Regions from separate parts of the Enterobacter cloacae complex sp. 385G4 genome, predicted to be linked through region 2. Evidence: predicted binding sites of a transcription regulator. Region 2 holds the regulator's gene; the other holds the start of a gene.
The links. The regulator Fur, encoded in region 2, represses iron uptake genes when iron is present. The targets are predictions, from matches to a motif close to ATAATAATGAGAACNACTATCAA.

Region 1 (7,329 bases), on a different contig from region 2:
CATCCCAGATCTGCTGGTTATCGTCGTAATGCATCGGATAGCCCATCTCGGTGGCGAGCAGGCTGACGATCTCCCAGTCGCGCTTCACGTTGCCTTTGGCCACAATAGCCTGGCCAAAACGCTGGAAACCCCGGTCTGCGCAGGTAAAGACGCCGCCGTGTTCGCCCCATGAGGTGGCAGGGAGCAGAACGTCCGCCACTTCCGCCGTTTTGGTCATAAAGATGTCCTGAACCACCACGAAGTCAAGCGCCTCGAAACCGCTGCGGACCAGGCCGAGATCGGCTTCCGTCTGCAGCGGATCTTCCCCCATGATGTAATAGGCTTTGACCTTGCCTTCCAGCGCAAGGTGAGGCACCTCGGTAATGCGCGTCCCGACGCGATCGTCCATGTTATTCACGTTGATCCCCCAGGCATCGGCGAACTTCTGCCGGACAGCCGGATCGGTCACATCCTGATAGCCGGGGAACATATTCGGCAGAACGCCCATATCGCAGGCGCCCTGAACATTGTTTTGTCCGCGCACGGGACCGACACCGACGGCAGGGCGGCCGAGGTTGCCGGTCAGCAGTGCCAGGCTGGAAAGCCCTTTGACGACATCGACGGCCTGGCCAAACTGGGTCACGCCCATTCCCCACATTACCGTGGCGGAAGGGGCCGCCGCGAAGGTGCGCATTGCCTGACGAACGTCGCGGGCGGGGATGCCGGTGAGGTGTTCTACGCGCTCTGGGGCATACTCTTTCACCGTCTGCCGATAGGCCTCAAGTCCTTCGGTAAACCGCGCGACGTAGTTCTTGTCGTACAGCTCTTCTTCCAGAAGCACATAGCCAAAGGCGTTCACCAGCGCCATGTTGCTACCGTTCTTCAATTGCAGATGCTGATCGGCAATACGCGCCGTTTCGATGCGGCGCGGGTCGCAGACGATGATTTTCGCGCCGTTTTCACGGGCCTTTAGCACGCGCCGGGCGACGATAGGGTGGGAGTCTGCGCAGTTATAGCCAAATACCAGCAGGCATTTGGAGTGTTCAATATCGTTGATAGAGTTGCTCATTGCACCGTTGCCGAGGGTCTCCTGAAGTCCGGCGACGGAAGGACCGTGACAAACGCGCGCGCAGCAGTCGACGTTGTTGGTGTGCAGCACCGCGCGGGCAAATTTTTGCATCACGTAGTTGGTTTCATTCCCGGTACCGCGCGACGACCCGGTGGTCATAATCGAACGCGGGCCGAACTGGGCTTTAATGCTGCTGAGCTTCCGGGCGGTGTAGCGGATAGCCTCTTCCCAGGTCACGGGAGTGAATGTCTCTCCCTTGCGGTAGCGGATCATCGGCTGGGTCAGGCGTGGGGTGAGCAGGCGGGTATCGTTAAGGAAATCCCATCCGTAAAATCCTTTCAGGCATAGCGTGCCTTGGTTTGTGGCCCCCTCTGCCGCTTCGGCACGGATGATACGGTTATTCTCAACGACAAGGTTTAGTTTGCAGCCTGCACCACAGTAAGGGCAGACGCTGGCGATTTTTTTCATCAATAACAGACCTGTTAAGAAATGAAGCAAAATGACTGGTAAGCCCAGTCCCGTAACAGGGAGTAAGCAGAAACCATGCCATCTTTATAACGTTTCTTTACAGGGGGTTATGAAGAGAGGGGGGTGTCATCGTCAGCATGTTCGACAATTCTGACGATGACACGATCGCTGAATGCAGGGCGTTTAAACGTCATCCATGGTGTAGCCCACCACGATTTCCAGCGTCTTGCGAATCACATCCGCCTGAACCACGTCGTGAGTGGCTTCCAACGTCTGAATGAGCCACAGGATGATCGCTTTATTGGAAATATGACCTTCAGAGGCCAGAACACAGCGTACTGCAGTAGAAAAAATAGCGGACTCTTCAGCAAAACGATCGCCTGCGTGACGGAAATATTCCGCCAGCGCACTGTCTAAAAAAGCAGAGTGGTATTCGGGTTGAAGCTGAATATTTTGTCTCATTTGTTCTCACCGTAGCTGTTAAAATGCAGTCAATGTATTTTTTTGGGATCGGACGGCTTTCCCTTTCCAAACAACGACACTACATTGCCTCTGTTATCATTGAGAGGTCCCTCTCTGCTCATTCGTCCTTGCGCGGTTCTGCGACGTTTTAATCCGAGGCTTTTTGATCCGATATCGGCAATCGCCTTCGCCAGTGTCTCCCGCCGCCGGGGATTCTTTTCATGTGTTTTCATCTGCCGCAGACGCTGAACCAGAGCTTCAGTTGTAACGGGGCCACGCTCTCTCAAAAGAGAAAGAACGGCTTCGCCAATCAGCTGATCGGTCAGTTTGTCTGCGTCACTGCGGTTCATCACGTTATCGTTCGAAGAGCAAGCCAAGCAGCATATGGTAATGCTGTTCCTCTTCGGGGCCCTCGGCCCTTTCAAGGCGACTTAACAGTTTGGTACAGAGCGATTTGCGATTGAGATTTCGCCCGTCGCTAAGGATCTCAACAACGACCTGACCCAGCGTTTCCTGTTGGGTTGGAAGTGTGGCTTTTTCGAAGTACTGTGCGATCGCTGCTGCGGAATCTGCGACGTAACCTTTCTGCTGCATGTTTCGCTCCTGTAAAATTTTGTAATCAGTAACGTTACATTTAAGGTATACACTTTTTCTAAATCTGTACATTAAAAATGTACAGATTTTTAATAAAATCAGGATATATTTAATAAATGCTATATTTCTCAATCGCTTGCTTGTTTATCATGAAACGGTAATGCTACAGAATATATTGTACAAATCGCACGGCCGCTGTTAAGTTGTACAACACTTGTGAGAGTGCCATTAACGGGCGTAAATGATTGAGATGTAAATTATTTGTGAGGCAATTAATGTGCTATAAGAGAAGTCTCTCCACATGTTTTTGTGGTCAAAACCCTTAACCCCCAGGAATCGCATGCTTACAACCATCATTTACCGCAGTCATATCTGCGAGGACGTTCCAGTGAAAGCACTGGAAGCTATGGTCGCTGCTGCAAATAATAAAAACCGGCAAGCCAACGTCACGGGGATCTTGCTGTTTAACGGCACACATTTTTTTCAGTTGCTTGAGGGGCCAGTGGAGCATGTTTCTGCTATTTATGAGGAGATCTGCAACGACCCGCGACACCATAACGTAGTCGAGCTGATGCGCGATCACGGCCCCGTCCGGCGTTTTGGCAATGTGGGTATGGAGCTTTTTGATTTGCGCCAGTTCGACAGGAACGAGGTGCTGCAACAGGTGCTGAACAAGGGAACAACACGCTATCAGCTGACTTACAATGACCGTCCGCTGCAGTTTTTCCGTACCTTTGTCGAGGCCACGGAAAAAGCGAACTATTTTGAACTGCCGCCTGCGGATTCCTGGGAGTTCGTTCGCGAAGAAACACGCTTGTCAGCGCAACCCGAGGTGGTCGCGAAAGGAGCGGATTGCAGCTTTGCTTTCCAGCCGATAGTTGATCCGTTTATGCAGCAGGTTGTCTCCTGGGAGGCGCTTCTGCGCACCCCGTCCGGCGACTCGCCGGGGGCCTATTTCGCCAGCCTTACGCATGATGAAGTTTACGCGTCTGATTTGCAGAGCAAGCAGGTGGCGCTCTCGATGGCCAGCGCGCTGGGGTTACAGGATCAGACGTTATCCCTTAACCTGCTGCCTATGACGCTGGTTAACATTCCCAATGCGGTGGACTTTCTGCTCACCGCAATTGAAGCAAACGGTTTTGTACCTGAACAGATCGTGGTGGAGTTCACCGAGAGCGAAGCCATTTCACGTTTTGAAGAATTCACGGATTCAGTCAGACAGCTAAAAAGTGCAGGCATCAGCGTGACGATCGATCACTTTGGTGCCGGCTTTGCGGGACTACAGCTACTGGCCCAATTCCAGCCCGACAGAATTAAGATTAATCGCGATCTCGTCGCGAACGTGCATAAAAGTGGCCCTCGACAGGCCATCATTCAGGCGATTATCAAATGCTGTTCCTCGCTTGAAATTCAGTTCTGCGCGGTCGGCGTGGAGAAGGCAGAAGAGTGGATGTGGCTGGAATCTGCGGGGATTTCCCAGTTCCAGGGGCATCTTTTTGCCAGCCCCCGCCACGGCGGAATTCCGGCGATTGCATGGCCGGAGAAAAAATTTGATTTTTGATAAAGCTGTACAAAATTCGGCAGACTTAGCTGTACGAGAAGCAAACTTTAGACAACAATGTATTAACAGGTGAAGGGAGAACGACCCCTTTCACCTGTGCAAAATGCGGTCTTAGTTATACAAATGGTTTGTACAATCTGATAAGGTTGGTGTAGTTAGGTATGGAAGTTCTGAGCGTGAGGGAGTTAATGGCCTATTACAGTATCGGCGAAGTGGCCGAACGATGCGGTATCAACCCCGTTACGCTGCGTGCCTGGCAGCGACGTTATGGATTGTTGAAGCCGCAGCGCAGCGAAGGGGGTCATCGTCAGTTTGACGATGAAGATATCCTGCGTATTGAAGAGATCAAACGCCTGATGAAAAGCGGCGTTTCGGTCGGAAAAGTAAAAGCTTTGCTGGAAAATAAAGAAGTCCTGACTCAGGGTAATTGGGTCTCGTTCCAGGAAGAGATGATGACCGTTCTGCGTTATGCCAGCCCGGCAAAGCTGCGCGCCAAAATCGGTGAGTTCCGCCGGGATCACGCCATGGATGCGCTGATTGATAACATCATTTCCCCCGTCCGCCAGCGAATGAATCAGGATCAAAATACTGTACGCCACATGGCGAGCATGCTTGACGGCGTCCTGATTGAATTCGCGGTTCTAAGCCTGGCGGAGTCGCGCAAGAAAGCGGGTAAAGATGCGTTGCTTATCGGCTGGGAATGCGATGACCGTACCCATCTTTGGCTTGAAGCCGCGCGGCTGGCGCAGCAAGGCTGGCACATTGACGTGCTGGCGGACCCGATTGATTCTCCGCGTCCTGAACTTTTCCCGGGGCAAAAAATCTTCGTCTGGACGGGAAAAACGCCAACACCGCGTCAGCAGGAACAGCTGGATCACTGGCGTGAGCAGGGTTTTAGCGTTTCATTTCACCAATAATAATCAGAGGCCTTGAGGGCCTTTTATTGTTTTAGACACTTCCAGAACAAAAGCTATCTCAAAAATAGGCATTTCCGATACATATTTTACTTTTCCTTTCTTCACTGTTTTCTCCGACAGATAATCCATTAATTTTCAAAGTATTGAACAATTAAATCCATCCCGCCCGCATCTTCTGACAGGGTCTATGCTTAATAAAAGTAGACAAAAAGGGCGGTTTAGCCGAATGCCCCTGCTGACAGAGGGTTGAAGTGATAATCGTTATCACTAACATGGTGTTATGCCCTGATGGCTAATCAGATGAGGTGGACCTATGGAACTGCATTCAGAAACCTTCAATCCTGCCGATTTCGCCTGGCGAGGATTAACGCTCACGCCTGCGGCGGCGGCGCATATCCACGAGCTGGTGGCAAAAAATCCCGACATTCTCGGCGTGCGCTTAGGCGTTAAGCAGACCGGCTGCGCGGGCTTTGGCTACGTGCTGGATACCGTCACCGCACCGGAAAAGGATGACCTGGTGTTTGAAACCGACGGCGCAAAGCTGTACGTCGCGCTGCAGGCTATGCCGTTTATCGATGGAACCGAAGTGGATTACGTGCGGGAAGGTTTAAACCAGTTATTCAAATTTCATAACCCGAAAGCCCAGAACGAATGCGGCTGCGGCGAAAGCTTTGGGGTATAGGCGGTACTATGTCTCGTAATACTGAAGCAACGAGTGATGTAAACACCTGGAGCGGCGGACACCTCAACTATAAAGAGGGTTTTTTCACGCAGCTGCAGACCGACGAGCTGGCGAAAGGCATTAATGAAGATGTGGTGCGCGCCATTTCGGCCAAACGTAACGAGCCCGAGTGGATGCTCGAATTTCGCCTGAGCGCATTCCGCGCCTGGCTGGAGATGGAAGAGCCGCACTGGCTGAAAGCCCACTACGACAAGCTGAACTACCAGGATTACAGCTACTACTCCGCCCCCTCCTGCGGCAGCTGTGACGATACCTGCGCCTCGCAGCCCGGCGCGGTCCAGCAAACCGGTGCCGAGAACAGCTTCCTGAGCAAAGAGGTTGAAGAGGCGTTTAATCAGCTGGGCGTGCCCGTGCGCGAGGGGAGAGAGGTGGCGGTAGACGCCATTTTCGACTCCGTCTCGGTGGCGACCACCTACCGTGAAAAGCTGGCCGAGCAGGGGATCATTTTCTGCTCCTTTGGCGAAGCCATTCATGACCATCCCGATCTGGTGAAAAAGTACATCGGCACCGTGGTACCGAGCAACGATAACTTCTTCGCCGCGCTGAATGCCGCGGTAGCCTCTGACGGCACCTTTATCTACGTGCCGAAAGGCGTGCGCTGCCCGATGGAGCTCTCCACCTATTTCCGCATCAACGCCGAAAAAACCGGACAGTTTGAACGCACCATTCTGGTAGCGGACGAAGGCAGCTACGTCAGCTATATCGAAGGGTGCTCCGCCCCGGTGCGCGACAGCTACCAGCTGCACGCGGCGGTGGTTGAGGTCATCATTCACAAAGACGCCGAGGTGAAATACTCCACGGTGCAGAACTGGTTCCCCGGCGACGGCAATACCGGCGGTATCCTGAACTTCGTCACCAAGCGCGCGCTGTGCGAAGGCGAAAACAGCAAAATGTCCTGGACGCAGTCGGAAACCGGCTCCGCTATTACCTGGAAATACCCGAGCTGTATTCTGCGCGGGGATAACTCCATCGGTGAGTTTTACTCGGTGGCGCTGACCAGCGGGCATCAGCAGGCCGATACCGGCACCAAGATGATCCACATTGGGAAAAACACCAAATCGACTATTATCTCGAAGGGGATCTCCGCCGGGCATAGCCAGAACAGCTATCGCGGGCTGGTGAAAATCATGCCGACGGCCACCAACGCGCGTAACTTCACCCAGTGTGATTCAATGCTGATCGGTGCCGACTGCGGGGCGCATACCTTCCCGTACGTCGAGTGTCGCAACAACACGGCTCAGCTGGAGCACGAGGCGACCACGTCGCGCATTGGGGAAGATCAGCTCTTCTACTGCCTGCAACGCGGCATCAGCGAAGAAGATGCCATTTCGATGATTGTGAACGGCTTCTGTAAGGACGTGTTCTCTGAACTGCCGCTGGAATTCGCCGTTGAAGCACAAAAACTCCTCGCCATTAGTCTTGAACACAGCGTCGGTTAAGGAAAGCACATGTTAAGCATTAAAGATTTACAGGTTAGCGTGGAAGAGAAAGCGATCCTGCGCGGTCTCAATTTTGACGTCAAGCCGGGTGAAGTTCA
Region 2 (7,329 bases):
CCTTCATGGGCTGGACGCTGTACGGTCTGGTGTCGCCGAGATTTGAATTGAAGAACAAACACAGTTAGGTAAAAGCAAAACGGCAACCCTGAGGTTGCCGTTTTTAGTGTTTTCTCCCTCTCCCCGCGGGAGAGGGCCGGGGTGAGGGCATCAGCCCGCACCAGAACACGACTTATGCGTTTTTCAGCACTTCGCTGACAATCTCTACCGCTTCTTTCTCAATCTGCTGGCGATGCTCAGCGCCGAGGAAGCTTTCGCAATAGATCTTGTACGCATCTTCCGTACCGGACGGACGCGCGGCGAACCAGCCATTTTCGGTCATCACTTTCAGGCCGCCGATAGACGCACCGTTACCGGGTGCCGCCGTCAGACGCGCGGTGATCGGATCGCCTGCCAGGGTGCTTGCGCTGACCATCTCCGGAGAGAGTTTGGACAGAGCCGCTTTCTGGGCAGAGGTCGCGCCAGCCTGAATACGGTTATAGCTTGGTGCACCAAAGCGTGCAGCCAGCTCGTTGTAATGTTCCTGCGGGTTTTTACCGGTAACCGCGGTAATCTCCGCCGCCAGCAGGCACATGATGATGCCGTCTTTATCGGTTGACCACGGGGTGCCGTCGAAACGCAGGAAGGACGCGCCTGCGCTCTCTTCGCCGCCGAAGCCAAAGCTGCCGTCGTGCAGACCGTCAACGAACCACTTGAAGCCTACCGGCACTTCCACCAGCTTGCGGCCCAGCGCGTCCACCACGCGGTCGATCATCGCAGAAGAGACCAGCGTTTTACCGACAGCCACCTCTTTGCCCCACTGCGGACGGTGCTGGAACAGGTAGTTGATCGCAACAGCCAGATAGTGGTTCGGGTTCATCAGCCCGGCAGGGGTGACGATGCCGTGACGGTCATAGTCCGGGTCGTTAGCAAACGCCAGGTCGAATTTATCGCGCAGCGCCAGCAGGCCCGCCATCGCGCATTCGGAGGAGCAGTCCATACGGATCGCGCCGTCTTTGTCCAGGTGCATAAAGCGGAAGGTCTGATCGACGTGATCGTTCACGATGGTCAGATCCAGCTTGTAGTGCTCGGCGATGCGCTTCCAGTACTCAATACCGGAGCCGCCCAGCGGATCCACGCCCAGCTTCAGGCCAGCTTTCTGAATCGCCGCCATATCGACGATATCCGCCAGCCCTTCCACAAACGGCTGAACCAGATCCTGCTCTTTCACGTGGCCGGAGGCCATCGCCTCATCAAGAGAAATACGTTTAACGCCTTTCAGACCGTCGGCCAGCAGCGCGTTTGCACGATCTTCCACCACTTTGGTGACGTTAGTGTCAGCCGGGCCGCCGTTAGGCGGGTTGTATTTGATACCACCGTCTTCCGGCGGGTTGTGGGATGGCGTGATGACGATACCGTCAGCCTGCGCGCCACCTTTTTGGTTGTGCACAAGGATCGCGTTTGATACCGCCGGTGTTGGAGTAAACCCATTGTTCTCCTGAACAATCACGTCCACACCGTTCGCCGCCAGCACTTCCAGCACGGAAATAAACGCCGGTTCAGACAGCGCATGGGTATCTTTGCCCACGTAGCACGGACCGGTAACGCCGTTTTTAGCGCGCTCTTCCGCAATGGCCTGAGCAATGGCCAGAATGTGCGGTTCGTTAAAGCTGTGGCGCGCCGCGCTGCCGCGGTGACCAGATGTACCAAACTTCACTGCGTGTTCTGCGTTGCCCACGACCGGTTTCAGCACGTAATACTGCGCGGTCAGCTGAGCGACGTTAATCAAATCGCTTTGTTGTGCAGGTTGGCCTGCACGGCTGTGATTTGCCATTACCGGGTCCTTATGATGCAAGGGTTAAATTGTACCGCAAACCTTTTCAATCAATTCCGCCGGGAACTGCATGGACTGCATGATGTGTTCAATCATGCTGCACTTGCGGCCCGTATTGGTATTGGTGATCACCCAGTACGGAGTGCCAGGGACATGTTTAGGTTTGGTTTGATTGCCATTTTGCAGCAGCGTCTGCTCGTCGCCCGCGAAATAGACGCGGGTACGGCCGTGCAGCGACTCGGTCGCTTCAGCAAACGCTTTGTTATCCAGGGAGTAAAGTGTAGACAGCACCAGCATAAAACGGTTAACCGCCTTTTTCTGCTCCGCATATTCGTCGGAGAGCAGCAGTTCGCGCATCGCGCGCACTTTATCTTTTACCGGCGTCACGGCAGGTTTTGCTTGTACAGCAACGCTCGGCTGAGACACGACATCTTTGGTAACTGGGGTGGCAGGCTGTGAAGCGGCGGAAATTTTAAGCATGCGCCGTAAAATGTCGGACGCGCTCTCCCCGATATGCCGCGTCTGGCTGGCAATATACTGATAGAGTTCGTCATCAACTTCGATTGTTTTCATCTTAATCCAGTGCGATATCTTATCTGAATACAAGTCATTGGGATTATAAGGTCAAATCCCAACAGCGGATAGCGTCAAACCAGGTTGGCGGCAAAAGTCAGATTAAACTGGAACCTTGCAGCCGGGCGGCAGAATGGTCAACATGATACCCTAACCTGACATACGTAAAAAAAGAACTTTGCCATGAAATTGAATACCCGAGCGCAAACTGCACAATCGCCGAACAATAATTCCCCCATCGTGCTGGTTCATGGACTTTTTGGCAGCCTGGATAACCTGGGCGTGCTGGCCCGCGATTTGGTTACCGATCACGATATTTTGCAGGTCGATATGCGCAACCACGGGCTTTCCGGCCGCTCAGACGAGATGACCTATGCGGCAATGGCGCAGGATCTGCTGGATACGCTGGACGCGCACAACCTGCAGAAGGTGACCCTCATCGGGCATTCAATGGGCGGTAAAGCGGTTATGGCGCTCACCGCGCTGGCGCCAGAGCGAATTTCCGGGCTTGTCGTGATTGACGTTGCGCCTGTGGATTACGACGTTCGCCGTCACGATGAGATTTTCGCGGCGATCAATGCCGTAACCGAAGCTGGCGTTTCCACTCGTCAGCAGGCGGCAGCGGTTATGCGTGAGCATCTTGATGAAGAAGGCGTGGTGCAGTTCCTTTTGAAGTCGTTTGTTGACGGGCAGTGGCGTTTTAACGTGCCGGTGCTGTGGGATCAGTACAACCACATCGTGGGCTGGGAAACCGTTCCCGCCTGGCCACACCCTGCCCTCTTTATTCGCGGCGGTAACTCTCCTTATATTACCGACGCGTACCGCGACACGCTGCTGGCACAATTCCCGCAGGCGCGCGCCCACGTCATTGCCGGTGCCGGACACTGGGTGCATGCGGAAAAACCAGATGCTGTACTGCGCGCCATTCGCCGCTATCTCGCTGATACTGCAAATTGATTAAAAAGAGAGCGACTGGAAGATGACGGGCTTCCAGTCGTTGGCGTGCCGTTTTTGGTGATGTATGATGGCGCGCTTATCGCCCGGGCTTTAGCAGGGCGGCGTGTTTCCCCCGAAGTCTCATAATCATGGCCAAAGAACAAACGGACCGTACGACACTAGATCTGTTCGCGAATGAGCGTCGACCGGGACGACCAAAAACGAATCCGCTTTCGCGCGATGAACAGCTGCGTATCAATAAACGCAATCAGCTTAAACGCGATAAAAATCGTGGGCTTAAGCGTGTCGAACTGAAGCTCAACGCCGACGCGGTCGATGCGCTTAACGAGCTGGCAGAGGCGCGTAATATCAGCCGCAGCGAGCTTATTGAAGAGATGCTCATCGCCCAACTTGAGACGCTGCGCAGCCAGGCATAAGTCTGAAAAACCCCTTTATCGCCCTTTTCATGTAGCACAGAGTGCAGTCCTGCGCGATAGCGGTTTCCGCAGGGTTGCCAGTTCTGCTATTATTGCCCTTATCCGTGGCCGAATTGCGCCACCATACCATTAAGTTTCAAGAGGTTATTTTACTCATGGCAATCATCGGCATTTTCTTCGGCAGTGATACCGGCAATACCGAAAATATCGCAAAAAACATTCAGAAACAGCTCGGTAAAGACGTTGCTGATGTGCATGACATCGCCAAGAGCAGCAAAGAAGATCTCGAGGGCTATGACATTCTGCTGCTGGGTATTCCAACCTGGTACTATGGTGAAGCCCAGTGCGACTGGGACGATTTCTTCCCGACGCTGGAAGAGGTGGACTTCAACGGCAAGCTGGTTGCCCTGTTCGGTTGTGGCGATCAGGAAGATTACGCCGAGTACTTCTGTGATGCGCTGGGGACGATTCGCGACATCATTGAGCCTAATGGCGCGGTTATTGTGGGCCACTGGCCGACTGCCGGTTACCACTTCGAAGCCTCTAAAGGCCTGGCCGATGACGATCATTTTGTCGGACTTGCCATTGACGAAGACCGTCAGCCAGAACTGACCGCAGAGCGTGTAGAGAAGTGGGTTAAGCAGATCCGCGAAGAACTGCATCTGGACGATATTCTCAACGCCTGATTTTTTACGGCGCAACGCGGGTTGCGCCCCTTTTCCAGGTAAAACCGATTAAATTAATTGCTACAAACTTTTAACTTTTTCGCCCATACCTGTACAATGTCTCCCTGGCAAAACGTGGTTTCCATTGAGCAAGTTTGTAGGTGATACCACGTTTTTATAAGCATACTTTGCCTGAGACTTGCAGTTTTCATTTAGGCATGGCAGTTCTATAATGAGACGCATTATCCCAGGTGCATTTTCTGTCACTTCCCAGAGAAGTGAATCGTTTAGCAACAGGACAGATTCCGCATGACTGACAACAATACCGCATTAAAGAAGGCTGGCCTGAAAGTAACGCTTCCTCGGTTAAAAATCCTGGAAGTGCTTCAGGGTCCAGACAATCACCATGTCAGTGCGGAAGACCTTTATAAACGTCTTATCGACATGGGTGAAGAGATTGGACTGGCCACCGTATATCGCGTGCTGAACCAGTTTGATGACGCGGGCATTGTTACCCGTCATAATTTCGAAGGCGGTAAATCTGTATTCGAACTGACCCAGCAGCATCACCACGATCACCTGATCTGCCTCGATTGCGGCAAGGTCATTGAATTTAGCGATGATTCCATCGAAGCGCGTCAGCGTGAAATCGCAGCTCGTCATGGCATTCGCCTGACCAACCACAGCCTGTACCTTTACGGTCACTGCGCTGAAGGGGATTGCCGCGAGAATGAACACGCTCACGACACAAAATAAGTTAGCGTTCATACTCTGAGCCAGCCGTAAGGTTGGCTTTTTTTTGCCAGAAAAAAGCCCGGTAAGCAAAGTGCCACCGGGCGGAGATCAACTCATTTGTTGTTATTGCGTATCTCGTTCCAGATTTTATCGCAACGCTTCGCCACTTCCTGATCGTTACCGGTTTTACGTGCCTGGATGCAGGCCTGATAATCCATCACGCGAACATTCTCCTGCGTCGCGAACGCCTCATGCGCTTTCTCTTTCTTTAACACATTTAGCACGCTCTGGCAGGCTTCAATCTTCTCAGGCGATCCTTCCGCGGTATTAATACAGGCGCTATACGCCTCCTTCAGACGGGCGTCCTCTTTCGGCGCCTGAGTCTGAACACACGCCACCAGCCCTGATGCCATCAGCGCGACGATTACGATTTTTTTCATCATGTGCAGTCTCCAGACCGGCGGGACTCAGCCCGCCGGTGTGCTCATCAGAAGATGGTGAATGGGGCGATAACCATGAATTTGACGTCACGTTCATCCTGGAAGATGTTGCCGTAACCGCCCGCATAGCTTGGGATATCGGAGTGGTTGTCATACTGCGTAAAGTGCAGCTTGAACATCGTGCCTTTCGCGCGGCCATCCTGCAGGGTGTAGATAGCATCCAGGCTGTAGGAGGACTCTTTCAGGCGATAGTTTGGATCGTAGTACGCATCCGGCGTCGCCATGTCTGCTGGTTTTGCATCCCAGGCGTAAGCGTAAGAAGCGCCCACCGCCCAGCCCGGCAGGTTCCAGTTTTTCAGGTCATACATGGCGCCGAAGAAGACCGCTTTCTCGCCGTCGGCGTTGAAGTCTGAGCGGTTATCCCACCAGATATCCAGACGACCGTTGGATGAGGCATAGGTCGGCGTCATACGCTGCAGGAAGTAGCCCTGCTGCCCTTCCGCCTTCACCCACGTGCCTTCCAGACGCAAATCAACCTGACCGACCTTGTAGCCGAAGGTTAACGCCTGCAGCCACGCGGTGCCGTTATAAATGTCATTTACGCTTCCATCGCTGACCTTATCGCGCGTACCGTAGAACTGGTAGCTGGTGCTCAGCGGACTACCGGCGATATCAAATTTGTAGCTGGCTTTAGCAAAATACTGATCGATATAGCCTTCCGCCTGACCAAATGCGGCTTCCAGAACCAGATCGTTTTTGAAATCGTACTTCGCACCCAGCGAGTGGAGGTAATCGACTTTGGTTTTCTTATCGTTCTGGTAGAACTTGTCCATCTCAATGTGCCACGGCGCTTTGTACTCGTTGGTCCACATATAGGAGAAGCTCAACGCACCTGCATCACCATAGTCAAAGTTAGCCCCGGCTTCTGCCCCCTGATAGGTACCAGGCATAAAGCTCCAGTGCGGCGCTAACAGCGTCTGGCCGGTTGGCTGAATATAGCCCCCACGCGCCCATACCGGGCCGTATTTGAATTTCGCTGCGGCCTTATAAAGGCTGATACCGCTTTTATCCCCTGACCAGTCTTCGTCATAGGCTTTATTGCTGGAGGAGAAGGCAATTTCGTTCGGGTGGCCGCTGTCGCCATTTTCAGCCATTTCAATCGCCGTAAACGCGGCAATATCCAGACCGAACATATCGGCGGCGTAGCCTGACTGGAAGTCCAGGTTGGCGTTCCAGGTGGAGTGAGAGAGGTTGGTTTTGTATTTATCTTCTGTGACATCTTTACGGTCACGTTCACGCTGCCAGTAATAAATACCGCCAGTGAGGGTAGAATCTTCGATGAAACCTGCTGCTTTTGCCTCTGGTGTCACCACCAGGCCCGACATTGCTGTCACACCGGCAATAGCCAGCGCCAGCGCACTACGTTTGCCACTGAACGTACGCATAGATTATTCCTCTTTGACGAATTAAAACGCCTTAAACGGCGAAAATATAAAAGACCAAAAGGCCAGGGGTAGTTATAAATACCCTCGAATTAACTACCGTCTTTAGGTTATTTTTCGCGACGCGAATTATCAATGCTTTTCAGTGGGCAAAAGTCAGGATTATGACGAAGTGCACATAATTGGTAGTGCTTTGTAACATTTGGCCGAATGCGAGGTGTGGCGGGAGTAGAGCAGGTAATTTCGGCGTATTAGATCGTAATAAAACCCGTATTTGTCTTAATTCTC

Region 1: a site for Fur is predicted at 5,302-5,324, ahead of sufA (Fe-S cluster assembly scaffold SufA). Genes of this name have one in related genera too.

The regions. Positions count from the first base shown of each region.
Region 1 covers NZ_JBXWDD010000001.1:258,200-265,528, forward strand. Annotated here, with positions in the region: gene fdhF (formate dehydrogenase subunit alpha) at 1-1,516, opposite strand, end outside; gene AC2FAJ_RS01385 (biofilm/acid-resistance regulator YmgB/AriR) at 1,700-1,978, opposite strand; gene AC2FAJ_RS01390 (hypothetical protein) at 2,008-2,328, opposite strand; gene ycgZ (regulatory protein YcgZ) at 2,333-2,572, opposite strand; gene AC2FAJ_RS01400 (diguanylate phosphodiesterase) at 2,913-4,133, shown strand; gene AC2FAJ_RS01405 (MerR family transcriptional regulator) at 4,322-5,050, shown strand; gene sufA (Fe-S cluster assembly scaffold SufA) at 5,364-5,732, shown strand; gene sufB (Fe-S cluster assembly protein SufB) at 5,741-7,231, shown strand; gene sufC (Fe-S cluster assembly ATPase SufC) at 7,241-7,329, shown strand, end outside.
Region 2 covers NZ_JBXWDD010000002.1:155,753-163,081, reverse strand. Annotated here, with positions in the region: gene potE (putrescine-ornithine antiporter) at 1-68, shown strand, start outside; gene pgm (phosphoglucomutase (alpha-D-glucose-1,6-bisphosphate-dependent)) at 173-1,813, opposite strand; gene seqA (replication initiation negative regulator SeqA) at 1,838-2,386, opposite strand; gene ybfF (esterase) at 2,570-3,343, shown strand; gene ybfE (LexA regulated protein) at 3,472-3,759, shown strand; gene fldA (flavodoxin FldA) at 3,915-4,445, shown strand; gene fur (ferric iron uptake transcriptional regulator) at 4,734-5,180, shown strand; gene chiQ (ChiQ/YbfN family lipoprotein) at 5,273-5,599, opposite strand; gene chiP (chitoporin ChiP) at 5,647-7,044, opposite strand.